Regions from separate parts of the Chromobacterium subtsugae genome, predicted to be linked through region 3. Evidence: predicted binding sites of a transcription regulator. Region 3 holds the regulator's gene; each other region holds the start of a gene.
What was found. Region 3 encodes sigma-54, which starts transcription at its own class of promoters, with help from an activator protein. Its sites were predicted from a motif close to CTGGCACGCTTCATGCTT; they were not measured.

Region 1 (3,389 bases), 1.2 Mb from region 3:
CACGAAGCCTTCGATGGCCTTGTCGAAGAAGGCGTCGTCCTGCGCCGCCACGTCGTCGAAGAAAATGTTGGGCGACTTGCCGCCCAGCTCCAGCGTCACCGGAATCAGGTTCTGGCTGGCGTACTGCATGATCAGCCGGCCGGTGCCGGTTTCGCCGGTGAAGGCGATCTTGGCGATGCGCTTGGAGCTGGCCAGCGGCTTGCCGGCTTCCACGCCGAAGCCGTTGACCACATTGAGCACGCCCGGCGGCAGCAGGTCGCCCACCAGTTCCATCAGCACCAGGATGGACAGCGGCGTCTGCTCGGCCGGCTTCAGCACCACGCAGTTGCCGGCCGCCAGCGCCGGCGCCAGCTTCCACGCCGCCATCAGGATGGGGAAGTTCCACGGGATGATCTGGCCCACCACGCCCAGAGGCTCGTGGAAGTGGTAGGACACGGTGTTGGCGTCGATTTCGCCCAGGCTGCCTTCCTGCGCGCGCACGCAGGCGGCGAAGTAGCGGAAATGATCGATGGCCAGAGGAATGTCGGCGGCGCGGGTTTCGCGGATCGGCTTGCCGTTGTCCCAGGTTTCCACCTCGGCCAGCAGGTTCAGATTGGCCTCCATCCGGTCGGCGATCTTGTTCAGGACGATGGCGCGCTCGGTCACCGGCGTATGGCCCCACTTGAAACGGGCGGCGTGGGCGGCATCCAACGCCAGCTCAACGTCTTGCTCGTCCGAGCGCGGAATCTCGCACAAGGTCTTGCCGGTGATCGGGGTGACGTTTTCGAAATAGCGGCCGTTCACCGGCGGCACCCATTGGCCGCCGATGAAATTGGCGTAACGCGTCTTCAATTGAAATCCAGGTTGCAGGCTTGCCATCTTCAGTCTCCTCGTCTGGTGGATGGTGGCTATCCGTTCAGCGGATTGCGCAACAGCGCAAGCGCCGTGCCAGATTTATGATTTTTGCATTGCATCATCGCGCCGGCCCTTGCAAGGCGAAGCCGCCGGACTCTCCATTGCGCAACGCAGCAAACCTCTCGCGGAATCAAGGAATTGCCAAGCGAGCGGATGCGGCGATAATCGGCCGTATCGCCAATCAAACTGTCTCGCGCCGCGACACCTGTCGCAGCGTGGCGAGGCAGGCCAGGAGCCGCGCATGAACGCTGTCCGCAGTTTGCCGCTGGGCGAGATCCGCCGCCGTTTCTTCACCGGCCAGCCCTTGCCCGGCCAGGCGCTGCCGCCACCCATCCTGCACTCCTGGCAACGCTGCCGCAGCCTGGGCCTGCCGGCCGGCGGCGGCGGCGGCGGCGGCGACAAGCTGAGCCCGATGGAGCTGAACGAAAGGCAGCAGGCGAACCAGGACTGGCTGGCGCCGGCCGCGCCGGCGCTGGCCGGCTTGTACGAACAAGTGGCCAGCCAGCAGCTGGCGCTGGTGGTGGCCGACAGCCGCGGCCTGATCCTGGACGAGTGCGGACATATCGATTTTCTGAACAAGGCCGAGCGGCTGGCGCTGACGCCGGGCATGGACTGGAGCGAGGCCGCGCGCGGCACCAACGCCATCGGCACCGCGCTGGCCGCGATGGACAGCGTGCTGGTGCGCGGCGGCGAGCATTACCTGGAGCGCAACCGGGTGCTGGCCTGCGCCGCCGCGCCCTTGCTCGGCCCACAGGGACAGTTGCTAGGCGCGCTGGACATCAGCGGCGCCAGCCGCAAGCTGGGGCCGCCGCAAATCCTGGCGCTGCACGCCGCGCGCGGCCAGATCGAGGCGCGCTTGCTGGAGGACGCCGCCCGCCACGGCTGGCTGCTATGCCTGCACGCCGATCCGCGCCTGCTGGACGCGCCCTCCGCCTGCAAGCTGGTTTTCGACGGCGATGGCCGCCTGCTGGCCGCCAACCGCCCGGGTTTGGCGCTGTGCGGTCTGGAAGCCGGCGGCTGGCAGGCGCGCCATTTCGCCGCGCTGTTCGGCCAAAGCCTGGAGCACTGGCTGCAACGCCATGGCCAGGCCATCGGCGCGCTGCGAATCGGCGCGCAACGATTCTCCGCCCGGCTGAAGCCGCCGGCTCCCGCCCAATCGGCCGCGTCTGCCAGCCGTTCGCCTCGGTCCGCGCCGCCGGCGAAAGCAGCGCCCACCGCCGCCATCGCGCCGCTGGACGGCGCGCCGCCCGAATTGTTCGCCGCCGCGCGCAAGCTGCTGGAGGCCGACATTCCGGTGCTGATCCTGGGAGAAACCGGCACCGGCAAGGACCGGTTGGCGCGCGCGCTGCATGGCGCCGGCAGCCGCCGCGGCCAACCCTTCGTCGCGGTCAACTGCGCCGCCATTCCCGAAGGCCTGATCGAGGCCGAGCTGTTCGGCTATCTGCCCGGCGCCTATACCGGCGCCAACCGCCAGGGCAGCAAGGGCAGGTTGCGCGAGGCCGACGGCGGCGTGCTGTTCCTGGACGAAATCGGCGACATGCCGCTGGCCCTGCAGGCGCGGCTGCTGCGGGTGCTGCAGGAGCGCGAAGTGACGCCGCTGGGCGGCGGGCCGGCGCAACAGCTGGACATCCGGCTGATCTGCGCCACCCACCGCGACCTGCGCGCCAAGGTGGACGAGGGCGCTTTCCGCGCCGACCTGTATTACCGGCTCTGCCACTATCCGCTCAGCCTGCCGCCGCTGCGCGAGCGCGGCGACGTGGCCGCCATCGCGCAGCGCATGCTGGACGAAATGGGCGCGGCGCGGCGCGGCATCGCGCTGGCGCCGGAGTTGGCGCGGGCTTTCCGCGGCTACCGCTGGCCCGGCAATCTGCGCGAATTGGCCAATTTGCTGGCCACCTTGCTGGCGCTGGCCGACGACGGCGCGCAACTGGAAATCCGCCATCTGCCGGCCTTGCTGCGCGCCGATATGGCAAGCCAGGGCCATGCGGTGCCGGACAGCGCCATCGCCGATTTGCTGCGCCGCTGCGGCGGCAACGCCAGCGCGGCGGCGCGCGCGCTGGGCATCAGCCGCGCCACGCTGTACCGCCGCTTGGGCAAAACCGCCAAATAAGCGCGGCTACGCTATGCCGCGGCGGACTCTGCCATCAACTCGGCAAACTGCTGCCGTATCCAGCGCTGGCCCGGATGGCTGTGGTTGCGCGGATGCCAGACCATCGCCACGCCGAAGCCGCTGAGCGGAAACGGACACGCCGCCGTCTGCAGCGGCACCCGGCTGACCGCCACCAGCCGCGCCGGCAGCAAGGCGAGATAATCGGTTTGGAAAACGATTTCCGGCACCAGCAGAAAAGACGCCGCCGACAAAGCCACCCGTCGCGCCAGCGCTTGCTCGGCCAGCGCCGCATCCACCGCGGTGCTGAAATCGCCGCTGCCCAGCGACACCACCACATGCTGATGTTGCAGATAGCTCTCCAAGCTGAGGCCCTGCCGCCAAGCGG
Region 2 (3,389 bases), 440 kb from region 3:
TTGATAGCCAAGTCCAGGCTGCGGCCGGTAGTCTCCAGATTGCCGCTGCCCATATTCTGCGTCACCGCCGACACCTGAGTGCCGATGCCCGGCGTGGTGGAAGTCATGCCGTACAGGCTGTTGCCGTACAAGTCGGCGAATTCGGTACGCGAACTCTTGAAGCCGACGGTATTGGCGTTGGCGACGTTGTTGCCTATGGTGTCAAGCTGCGTGGACGCTGCGTTCAGACCACTCAAGCCTTGCTGAAAGCCCATTTTCCCTACTCCTTAACTTAAGCTTGTTTTCGGCAGAGTGCTTCAGGACATCTGCGCAACACTGGACAACGGAACCTGCGTATTGCCGGACAGCACCAGCATCGGCGTGCCTTGCGCCCAGGACACGGCCTTCACCTGCTGGTTGCTGTAGGCGGTGGCGGTGGTGGTCCCGCCGGCGCTGGCCTGGGTGACTTGCGCCGTGAACGTGTAGTTGCCGGCCGGCAGCGGGTTTTTATTGGCGTCGGTGCCATCCCAACTGAAGGTGTTCAAACCGGCGCCCGGATTGGTCAGTGGAACCGAATCCACCACGTTGCCGTTCTTGTCCAGCACGCTGATGGTCACCGACGCGGCCGGGCCGCTCAGCACCACGCCGGCCTGCACGGTCTTGCCCGCCGCCGGCGCGGTGAGGGCGTTGCCCGCCACCATCACGTTCTTGCCTATCATGCTGGAGGCCATCAGCGACTGGGTGGAGTTTTGCGCCGTCACCAGCTGCTGCATGGTCTGGTTCAGCGTCTGCAGGCCCGAAACCTGGCTGATCTGAGCCATCTGGCTGGTCAACTGGCTGTTGTCCATCGGATTGAGCGGATCCTGCGCGTTCAACTGCGCGGTCAGCAGGGTGAGGAAGTTGTTCTGCAGGGATTGGGCGCTGGCGGCCGCGGTGCCGCTGCCGGTGGACGAGCCGTTGGCGGCCTGGACGGAAGTGCTGCCCGGAGCGGGCTGGTTGTTCAGCGAGTTGTAGTTGAACGGGGAGGTTGCACTGGTAGCGGAGGCCATGGCCGTCATCCTTGCGATAAAATTTACTGACCCAGCTGCAGGGTTTTCTGCAGCAGACTCTTGGCGGTGTTCATCATTTCGACATTGTTCTGATAGGCCCGCGAAGCGGCGATCATGTCGGCCATCTCTTCCACCGGATTGACGTTGGGCATGGTCACATAGCCGCGCTCGTCCGCCAGCGGGTTGCCCGGCTCGTACTTCAGCCGCGGCGGCGATTGATCCTCAACCACCGAAGTGACTCTCACGCCGGCCACCTGCGGCTGCGCCGCGTCCACCGGCACCGCGGTGAACACCACATGCCTGCCCTTGTAGGGCTGACCGGTGGAGCTGGTGGCGCTTTCCGCGTTGGCGAGGTTGCTGGCCACCACGTTGAGCCGCATCGACTGCGCCGACAGCGCCGAGCCGGAGATATTGAACAGATTCGACAGAGACATCTAACCTTAACTCCCGGAACCTTGAATGGCCGAATTCAGACTGCTGATGCGCTTGCCGAGGAAGGTCAGCGTGGTCTGGTACTGCAAGGCGTTGTCGGCGAAGGCGCCGCGCTCGACGTCCATGTCCACCGTGTTGCCGTCCAGGCTGGGCTGCACCGCATTGCGGTACTGCATCGGCACGTTGGCGTTGACGCCGCCGGCCTCGCTGGCGAGGTGGCGCGGATCGGTCACCGCCATGGCCAGCTTGCCCTGCTTGTCCTGCTGCGCCTGCAAGGCTGCCTTGAAATCGAAATCCACCGCCTTGTAGTACGGGGTTTCCGCATTGGCGATGTTGCTGCCTATCACCTCGGCGCGATAGGCCTGCAGATTCAGCGCGCGCTGCTGGAAATCGAAATAGTGGGCAATCTTGTCTAGCATGAACAACCTCCTTGCTGGCCATCGATAAAGCACAAAGCGTGCCAGCCCACGCGACGCGCCCAAATCCTTGTTTTAAAAGCCTCTCGCCAATCCCCGGCAAAAAACCCGCCGCACGCCGCGCCGGCAAGCGGCAAAACTTGCCGCCAAGGCCTTCCGCCCGCGCCAGATCAGCTTTGTTGAGGATTTTGCTTGCCCGATGAGAAAAATCGTGCCAAAACCGTCAATAATGCAATAAAGCGCAATGCAGGAGCAGAGGCATGCTGGCTCTAGAACAATTACTGATCTCCCTGGCCGAGCCCTCGCCGGTCCAGGCCCAGATCATCACCAAGGCGCTGGAGGCGCTGGGCGCCGCCCAGATCCAAATCCACCCGAACGGCGAAGAGTTGATCCAGCAGGCGCGCGAGCGCATGCCAAATCTGGTGATCAGCGCCTACCACCTGCCGGACATGACCGGCAGCCAGTTGGTGCAGACGCTGCGCGACAGCCATGACCTGTACGACGTCCCTTTCATCCTGATCTCCAGCGAAACCAAGCAGGAGCGGCTGGAGTCCATCCGCCAGGCCGGCAGTTTGGCCATCCTGCCCAAACCGTTCAGCGAAGAAGAGCTGCACGCCGCCATGCAATCGGTGATGAGCTTCATCAACTGCGACAGCCTGGGCGCGGAAGTGGACGCCGACATGGCGCTGATGAACGTGCTGATCATCGACGACAGCAGCACCTCGCGCCACCACATCCGCCAGGTGCTGGAGAAGCTGGGCTTCGAACACTTTTGCGAGAGCAGCGGCGGCGAGCGGGCGTTGCAGCTGATAGAGCAGGAGGCGTTCCAGCTGATCATCACCGACTATCACATGCCGCAGATGGACGGCATGGAGCTGGCGCGGCGCATCCGCGCCAGCGGCACGCAGGAAGGAGCGCCCATCCTGATGATCACCAGCGACAGCGAGCATGTCGGACAGGCCGAACTGGAAGACGCCGGCATCGCCGCCTGCTGTAGCAAACCCTTCGACATCGACAAGCTGCGCGAACTGGTCCGCCGGCTGCTCAACGAATATTAGCGCTCAGCGCGGCGCCACCCACACCAGGCGCGAATGGCCCTTGTCGCCGCCCAGCGCCTGCCGGCGCCAGTAACCCTGGCTGGAATAGTCCGCTCCGGCAGCCAGATCCGCCGCCTCGCAGAAAGTGATTTCGCCGAAGCCGGCTTTCAGCAGCTGGCTACGCGCCTTTTGCCGGGTCTTGGCGCAGGTCGGATGCCCGGCGGCGGCCACCCATTCGGCCGGCGCCCCGGCTTCCCAGCCCTTCACCCGCTCCAGCTTGGGCTGGGTCATCATCGCCAGGCCATTGAGCACCGCCGCCAACAGGCCATGCCATGTCTCGCCCACCTCGGCCAATTGCGGCGCCAACTCGCCCGGATACTCCACCCGGACCACCTCCACCTGATCGGCGGCCTGCAGCCAGTTGACGCCGTCCGGCGCGAAACCCATCCGCACCAGGGTCAGCAGCAAGGCGCGCC
Region 3 (3,389 bases):
GCATGACGGTGGAGGAAAACATCGCGTCCATCCTGGAAATCTCCGGCCGCAAGGGCAAGGAGCTGGAAAAAGAGCTGGACCTGCTGCTGGACGATCTCAACATCGCCCACCTGCGCGACAGCAACGCCTTGTCGCTGTCCGGCGGCGAGCGTCGCCGGGTGGAAATCGCCCGCGTGCTGGCCACCCGCCCGCGCTTCATCCTGCTGGACGAGCCGTTCGCCGGCGTCGATCCGATCGCGGTGATCGACATCCAGAAGATCATCTCCTTCCTGAAGGGCCGCGGCATCGGCGTGCTGATCACCGACCACAATGTCCGCGAAACGCTGCGCATCTGCGACCGCGCCTACATCATCAGCGACGGCTCGGTGCTGGCCTCCGGCGAGCCGGAAGAGCTGGTCAACAACGAAAGAGTGCGCGAGGTCTACCTCGGCGAGCATTTCCACCTGTAAGCGATGAAACAGGCCCTTCAGCTCAAGGTATCGCAACAGCTGACGCTGACGCCGCAGCTGCAGCAATCGATCAAACTGCTGCAGCTGTCCACGCTGGATCTGCAAACCGAGGTGGAACGCTTCCTGCTGGACAATCCGCTGCTGGAGCGCGGCGACGAGCCGCGCGACGCCGAAGCCGCGCCCGAAGGCCAGGACAGCCGCGAAACCGCCGCCGACGAGGCACCGGACAGCCATGACGACGGCGCCGGCGGCGAACTGCTGGAATGGGGCGCCGGCAGCCGCCAGGGCGGCGACGACGACTACGACCCCATGCTCAACGTGCCGTGCCAGGTCAGCCTGCGCGAGCACCTGCTGGCGCAACTGGGCGAAATCGCGCTGGCCGGCCGCGATCTGGCCATCGTCCGGCTGCTGATCGAAGAGCTGGACGACGACGGCTACCTGCCGCTCAGCCTGGACGAACTGGCCAGCCACCTGCCGCTGGAGCTGGAGCTGGAAAGCGACGAGCTGGCGGTGGGCCTCAAGCTGCTGCAGCAATTCGATCCCGCCGGCGTCGGCGCGCGCTCGCTGGCCGAATCGCTGCAGCTGCAACTGCAGCGGCTGGCCGCGGACGAAGCCGGCCGGGCGCTGGCGCTGGCCATCGCGCGCGAGCACCTGGCGCTGCTGGGCGGCCGCGACTACGCCAAACTGAAGAAAACACTGGGCTGCGGCGACGCCGAGCTGCGCGCCGCCCAGGCGCTGATCGCCCGCCTCAACCCCCACCCCGCCACCGGCTTCAGCCACGGCGACGTCCATTACGTGATTCCGGACATCAGCGTGCGCAAGCGGCGCGGCCGCTGGGTCGCCGAACTGAACCGCTCCGCCATGCCCAGGCTGCGGGTCAACCGCCTCTACGAGCGCATGCTGGCCGACAGCCGCGGCCAGGCGGGCGAAATGGCCGGCCGGCTGCAGGAGGCGCGCTGGCTGGTGAAGAACATCCAGCAGCGATTTGACACCATCCTGAAAGTGGCGGAAGCTATCGTTGACAGGCAACAATCGTTCTTTGAACACGGCGAAGTGGCGATGCGGCCGCTGATCCTGCGCGACATCGCGGATGAGCTGGGCCTGCACGAATCCACGGTTTCCCGCTCCACCAGCCAGAAATACCTGCTCTGCCCGCGCGGCCTGTTCGAGCTCAAGTATTTCTTCGGCAGCGCGCTGGAAACCGATAGTGGAGGCGAGTGCTCCGCCACCGCCATCAAGGCTCGCATACGCGGCATGATAGACAGCGAGGACAGCGGCAAGCCGCTGTCGGACAGCGCCATCGCCGATGCGTTAGGCAAGCAGGGAATTCAGGTTGCCAGACGCACCGTAGCCAAGTATCGTGAAGCCATGCAGATTCCGGCGGTGAATCTGCGCAAGGCTCTGTAGCAAGCCTTGGGGAATACATGCCGCCCGACAACCCGACCGGGCGGCCAACACCAGAAGGAGCTAGGGTATGAACCTCAAAGTAACCGGTCTGCACCTGGAAGTTACCCCGTCGCTGCGCGAATACATCGAAAGCAAACTGGAGCGCATCACCCGCCACGTCGACCACGTGATCGACATCTCCGTCACCCTGTCGGTAGACAAGCTGGTCCAGAAGGCCGAAGTCAACGTCCACCTGTCCGGCAAGGACCTCCACCTCGAAGCCTCCGAGGCCGACCTCTACGCCGCCATCGACCTGCTGATGGACAAGCTGGACCGCCAGGTTCTGAAGTACAAGGAAAAGCTCACCGAACACCGGGCGCAGAGCTCCGGCGAAGTTTCTCAAGCCTCGCTGTGACCGCCTGAAGAAAGCCACGGGAACCATCCGGTTCCCGTTTTTCTTTGCGCTTGCCGGTTTTCAGTACTATCAAGGCAACGTAGAATTCCGGGTTTATCCAAGAGCCGCATGCATAATCCAATATGAATCTCATCGGCAAGATCCTGACTCCGGACCATGTATTGCTGGATCTGGACGTCTCCAGCAAGAAGCGGGTATTCGAACAGGTGGGCCTGCTGGTGGAAAACACCCGCGGCATCGCCCGCAGCGAAATCTTCGACAGCCTGTTCAGCCGCGAAAAACTGGGCTCCACCGGCCTGGGTCAAGGCGTGGCCATTCCCCACGGCCGCGCCCGCGGCCTGAAGGAGGCCACCGGCGTGTTCATCCGGCTGAAGGCGCCCATTCCCTTCGACGCGCCGGACGGCAAGCCGGTGCAATGCCTGTTCGTGCTGCTGGTGCCGGAACACGCCACCGATCTGCACTTGCAGGTGCTCTCCGAATTGGCCCAGTTGTTCTCCAGCCGCCAGATGCGCGAACAGATGCTGAGCATCAAGATGCGCGATGAACTTTACCAGCTCCTCAGCGAGTGGGCCCCCCATGCCTAGCATCACCGTACGCAGGCTATATCAGGAAAACCAGCAGAAGCTCAACCTGACCTGGGTCGCCGGCACCGGCGGCTCGGACAATGTCATCGGCAACGACGACCAGCGGCCTACGCTGGCGCTGGTTGGCCACCTGAACTTCATCCACCCGAACCGGGTGCAGGTGCTGGGCCTGGCCGAGGTCGACTACCTGAACAAGCTGGAGCAGTCGGCCGCCAAGACCGCGCTGGACCAGCTGTTCCACAAGAGCATGTCGGTGGTGATGGTGGCCAACAACCAGCCGGTGCCGCGGCTGCTGCGCGACTACTGCCACAGCCACAACGTGCCGCTGATGTGCAGCTCGCTGGAAAGCCCGTACCTGATGGACGTGCTGCGCATTTATCTGGCGCGCGCGCTGGCGGTGTCCACCGTGCTGCACGGCGTGTTTCTCGACGTGTTCGAGATCGGCGTGCTGATCATGGGCGATTCGGCGATGGGCAAGAGCGAACTGGCGCTGGAGCTGATCTCCCGCGGCCACGGCATGGTGGCCGACGACGCGGTGGAGCTGTACCGCATCGG
Region 4 (3,389 bases), 2.0 Mb from region 3:
GACGCGGCATCGGAAATGCGGGTGCCCGGAGCCAGCAGCTCGGTCGGCGCCTGCGAAGCCGCCTCCGGCTTGCGCTCGCCCTTGGCCTGGAACGGCGCCGGCGAGCGGTTGAGATACATCGCCAACCCCACCGCCACCGCCACGCCCACGATCAGGCCGATGATGATGCCCGCCATCATGCCGCCGCCGCCGCTGCGCGACGAGGACGAACTGCTGCGTCCGCGAGAGGGACGGGGGGAGTTTTTCAGATCTCGATTAGCCATTCACCACTACCGCTATGTCAAACGGACGGCAAGCATGCCATCCGGGTTGGATTGAGAATTCTATCAGGCGTTGCCCTGCATCACGCGTCGGAGCTGGATCGCCTGCAATACATGGCTGCGGCCTATCTTCGCCTCGCCTTGCAAGTCCGCGATGGTGCGCGAAACCCGCAGTATCCGATGATAAGCGCGCGCCGACAAGCCAAGCTGCTGCAAAGCCTTGCCCAGCACGGCCAAGGCATCCGCGCTCGCCTCGCAGTGCCGCTCCAGCTCCGCGCCTTGCAAGGCCGAATTCAGGCCGCCCTGGCGTCCCAGCTGGCAAGTCCTGGCGGCATGCACACGCAACCTCACCTGCTCGCTGCTTTCGCCCGGACTGGCCGACTGCAATTCGGCCGCCGTCAGCGCCGGCACCTCTATATGCAGGTCGATTCTGTCCAGCAAGGGGCCGGAGATTTTACCGCGATATCGCCCCACCTGCTCGGGCGTGCACTGGCAGCGCCCCGATGGGTGCCCATGATAGCCGCAGGGGCATGGGTTCATCGCCGCCACCAGCTGGAAGCGCGCCGGAAAGCTGGCCTGGCGCGCCGCGCGCGAGATATGGATCACCCCGCTTTCCATCGGCTCGCGCAGCACTTCCAGCACGCGGCGGTCGAACTCCGGCAACTCGTCGAGAAACAGCACGCCGTGGTGCGCCAGGCTGATCTCGCCAGGCCGCGGGTCGCTGCCGCCGCCCACCAGCGCCACCGCGGAAGCGGTGTGGTGCGGCGCCCGAAACGGACGCAAACGCCAGTTCGAGGCCAGAAACCCTTGCGAGCCCAACGACAGCAGCGCAGCGGACTCCAGCGCCTCCTGTTCGGACAGCCGCGGCAACAAGCCAGGCAGCCGCGCCGCCAGCATCGACTTGCCGGTGCCCGGCGGCCCCATCAGCAGCAGGCTGTGACCGCCGGCGGCCGCGATCTCCAGCGCGCCGCGAGCCGCTGACTGGCCTTTGACATCCTGCAGATCCGGATAGTTCGGCCAGGCTCCGCCGTCAGCCGGAACCGAGGGCTGCAAGGTTTGCAGCCCGTTGAGAAACGCGCAGGCCTCCAGCAGCGAACGCACCCCGTAAATCTGCGCCTCCGCCACCACCGCGGCCTCTGCCGCGCTGGCAGCCGGCAGCACGAAGGCGCGGCGGGCCGCATGGCACTGGCAGGCCATCGCCAACGCGCCGCGCACCGGGCGCACGGCGCCGCTCAGCGCCAGCTCGCCGGCGAATTCATAGCGGGAAATGTCAGGATTTTGCACTTGGCCGGACGCCAGCAGGATGCCGATGGCGATCGGCAGGTCGAAACGGCCGGAATCCTTGGGCAGATCGGCCGGGGCCAGATTGACCGTGATCTTGCGCGCGGGAAATTCGAAGCCCGAGGTCAAGATGGCGGCGCGCACGCGGTCGCGGCTTTCCTTGACCTCGGTATCGGGCAAGCCGACGATATTGAACGCCGGCAGGCCATTGGCGAGGTGGACCTCGACGGCCACCTCCGGGGCGTCAAGCCCGGACAGCGCCCTGCTCGCCACCACCGCCAATGTCATGGCGACTCAGGAGTGGCCGAGTTCCGACTGCTCCTCCACCCGGGCAGCCGCCTCATCGGGAAAGGCCGCCGCCTCGACGCGCGCCAGGCGCGCTTCCAGCGCCGCCAGCTGCTCGCGGGTACGCGCCAGCACCGCCTGCTGGACATCGAATTCCTCGCGCGTCACCAGATCCATCCGGGAAAAGGTGGAAGCCATCATGGCCTTCACGTTCTTTTCCAGGTCTTTGGCCGGGCTGGCGGCGATGGTTTCGCTGATCTTGGCGCTGATTTCTTCAAACAGTTTCTGGCTCAACATGGTGACGGCTCCTGCGTGTGTCTTGATCTATGGCGAGTGTAGCAAAAAGCCGCGCCGAACTCGCGTCTTCCTGTCCCCATGGGCATCGATTCCCTCTTTCCGCTGGCCGTGGCTCGCCCTCCCTCAGCAGGCAGGCATGCTGCGGCGCAACGGCGCACCAAAACGGGGCAGACTAAACAGCCTCTGCGCACAAGGAAAGTGCCAGAAAGGCCAGAGCGGCTTTTTTTGCGGCGCACAACAATTCAATCTGCGCCCGCGCTCGCCTGGCACGATTCATGCATAACAGCCAGGCAGCCAAATCGTTGTCCCTCACTTGATCGTCCGAGAAGGAGCCGCCATGAAACTCGTCACAGCCGTGATCAAGCCGTTCAAGCTTGACGAAGTCCGCGAAGCCCTGTCCGCCATTGGCGTGCAAGGCGTCACCGTATCCGAGGTAAAGGGTTTCGGCCGCCAGAAAGGCCATACCGAACTCTACCGCGGCGCCGAATACGTCGTGGACTTCCTGCCCAAGGTAAAGCTGGAAATCGCCATTGACGACGCCCTGCTGGACCAGGTGGTGGAAGCCATCGAAAAGTCCGCCCGCACCGGCAAAATCGGCGACGGCAAGATCTTCGTCTACGACCTGGAGCAGGTGATCCGCATCCGCACCGGCGAAACCGGCGCCGACGCGGTCTGACCGCTGTGTGAAACTGGGGAAACCATAATGAAAAAGATACTCGCTGCAATGTGCGGCGGCCTTGCCGCCCTGTCTCTGCCGGCCCTGGCCGACGCGCCCGCCGGCCCGGCCGTGGCCGCCGCCAAGGTGATCAATTCCGGCGACACCGCCTGGATGCTGACCTCCACCGCCCTGGTGCTGTTCATGACCATTCCCGGCCTGGCGCTGTTCTACGGCGGGATGGTCCGCAAGAAGAACGTGCTGGCTACCCTGATGCAAAGCTTCGCCATCACCGCGCTGGTGACTGTGCTGTGGGCGGTGATCGGCTACAGCCTGGCCTTCACCGTCGGCACGCCCTACCTGGGCGATCTGTCGCGCTTCATGCTGGACGGCATGGTGTACATGAAGGACGCCGGCAAGCTGGCCGTGCACCCGCTGGCCGGCACCATACCGGAATCGGTGTTCATGACCTTCCAGATGACCTTCGCCATCATCACCCCGGCGTTGATCACCGGCGCCTTCGCCGAGCGGATGAAATTCTCGGCGATGCTGGTGTTCATGGCGCTGTGGTCGTTGCTGGTATACGTGCCGGTGGCGCACTGGGTGTGGGC

Region 1: adh (aldehyde dehydrogenase) is a predicted target of sigma-54. The motif match lies at 914-931, and genes of this name have one in related genera.
Region 2: flgB (flagellar basal body rod protein FlgB) is a predicted target of sigma-54. The motif match lies at 1,907-1,924, and genes of this name have one in related genera.
Region 4: glnK (P-II family nitrogen regulator) is a predicted target of sigma-54. The motif match lies at 2,387-2,404, and genes of this name have one in related genera.

What each region holds. Positions count from the first base shown of each region.
Region 1 is NZ_CP142381.1:391,330-394,718, reverse strand. Features, by position in the region: gene adh (aldehyde dehydrogenase) at 1-858, opposite strand, end outside; gene U6115_RS01940 (sigma-54-dependent Fis family transcriptional regulator) at 1,136-3,004, shown strand; gene U6115_RS01935 (LysR family transcriptional regulator) at 3,016-3,389, opposite strand, start outside.
Region 2 is NZ_CP142381.1:2,011,607-2,014,995, reverse strand. Features, by position in the region: gene flgE (flagellar hook protein FlgE) at 1-254, opposite strand, end outside; gene U6115_RS10000 (flagellar hook assembly protein FlgD) at 297-1,028, opposite strand; gene flgC (flagellar basal body rod protein FlgC) at 1,052-1,462, opposite strand; gene flgB (flagellar basal body rod protein FlgB) at 1,469-1,879, opposite strand; gene U6115_RS09985 (response regulator) at 2,137-2,934, shown strand; gene U6115_RS09980 (hypothetical protein) at 2,938-3,389, opposite strand, start outside.
Region 3 is NZ_CP142381.1:1,574,244-1,577,632, reverse strand. Features, by position in the region: gene lptB (LPS export ABC transporter ATP-binding protein) at 1-449, shown strand, start outside; gene U6115_RS07780 (RNA polymerase factor sigma-54) at 453-1,856, shown strand; gene hpf (ribosome hibernation-promoting factor, HPF/YfiA family) at 1,924-2,250, shown strand; gene ptsN (PTS IIA-like nitrogen regulatory protein PtsN) at 2,373-2,834, shown strand; gene hprK (HPr(Ser) kinase/phosphatase) at 2,827-3,389, shown strand, end outside.
Region 4 is NZ_CP142381.1:4,312,981-4,316,369, forward strand. Features, by position in the region: gene U6115_RS20570 (SPOR domain-containing protein) at 1-263, opposite strand, end outside; gene U6115_RS20575 (YifB family Mg chelatase-like AAA ATPase) at 327-1,829, opposite strand; gene U6115_RS20580 (accessory factor UbiK family protein) at 1,836-2,123, opposite strand; gene glnK (P-II family nitrogen regulator) at 2,461-2,799, shown strand; gene U6115_RS20590 (ammonium transporter) at 2,827-3,389, shown strand, end outside.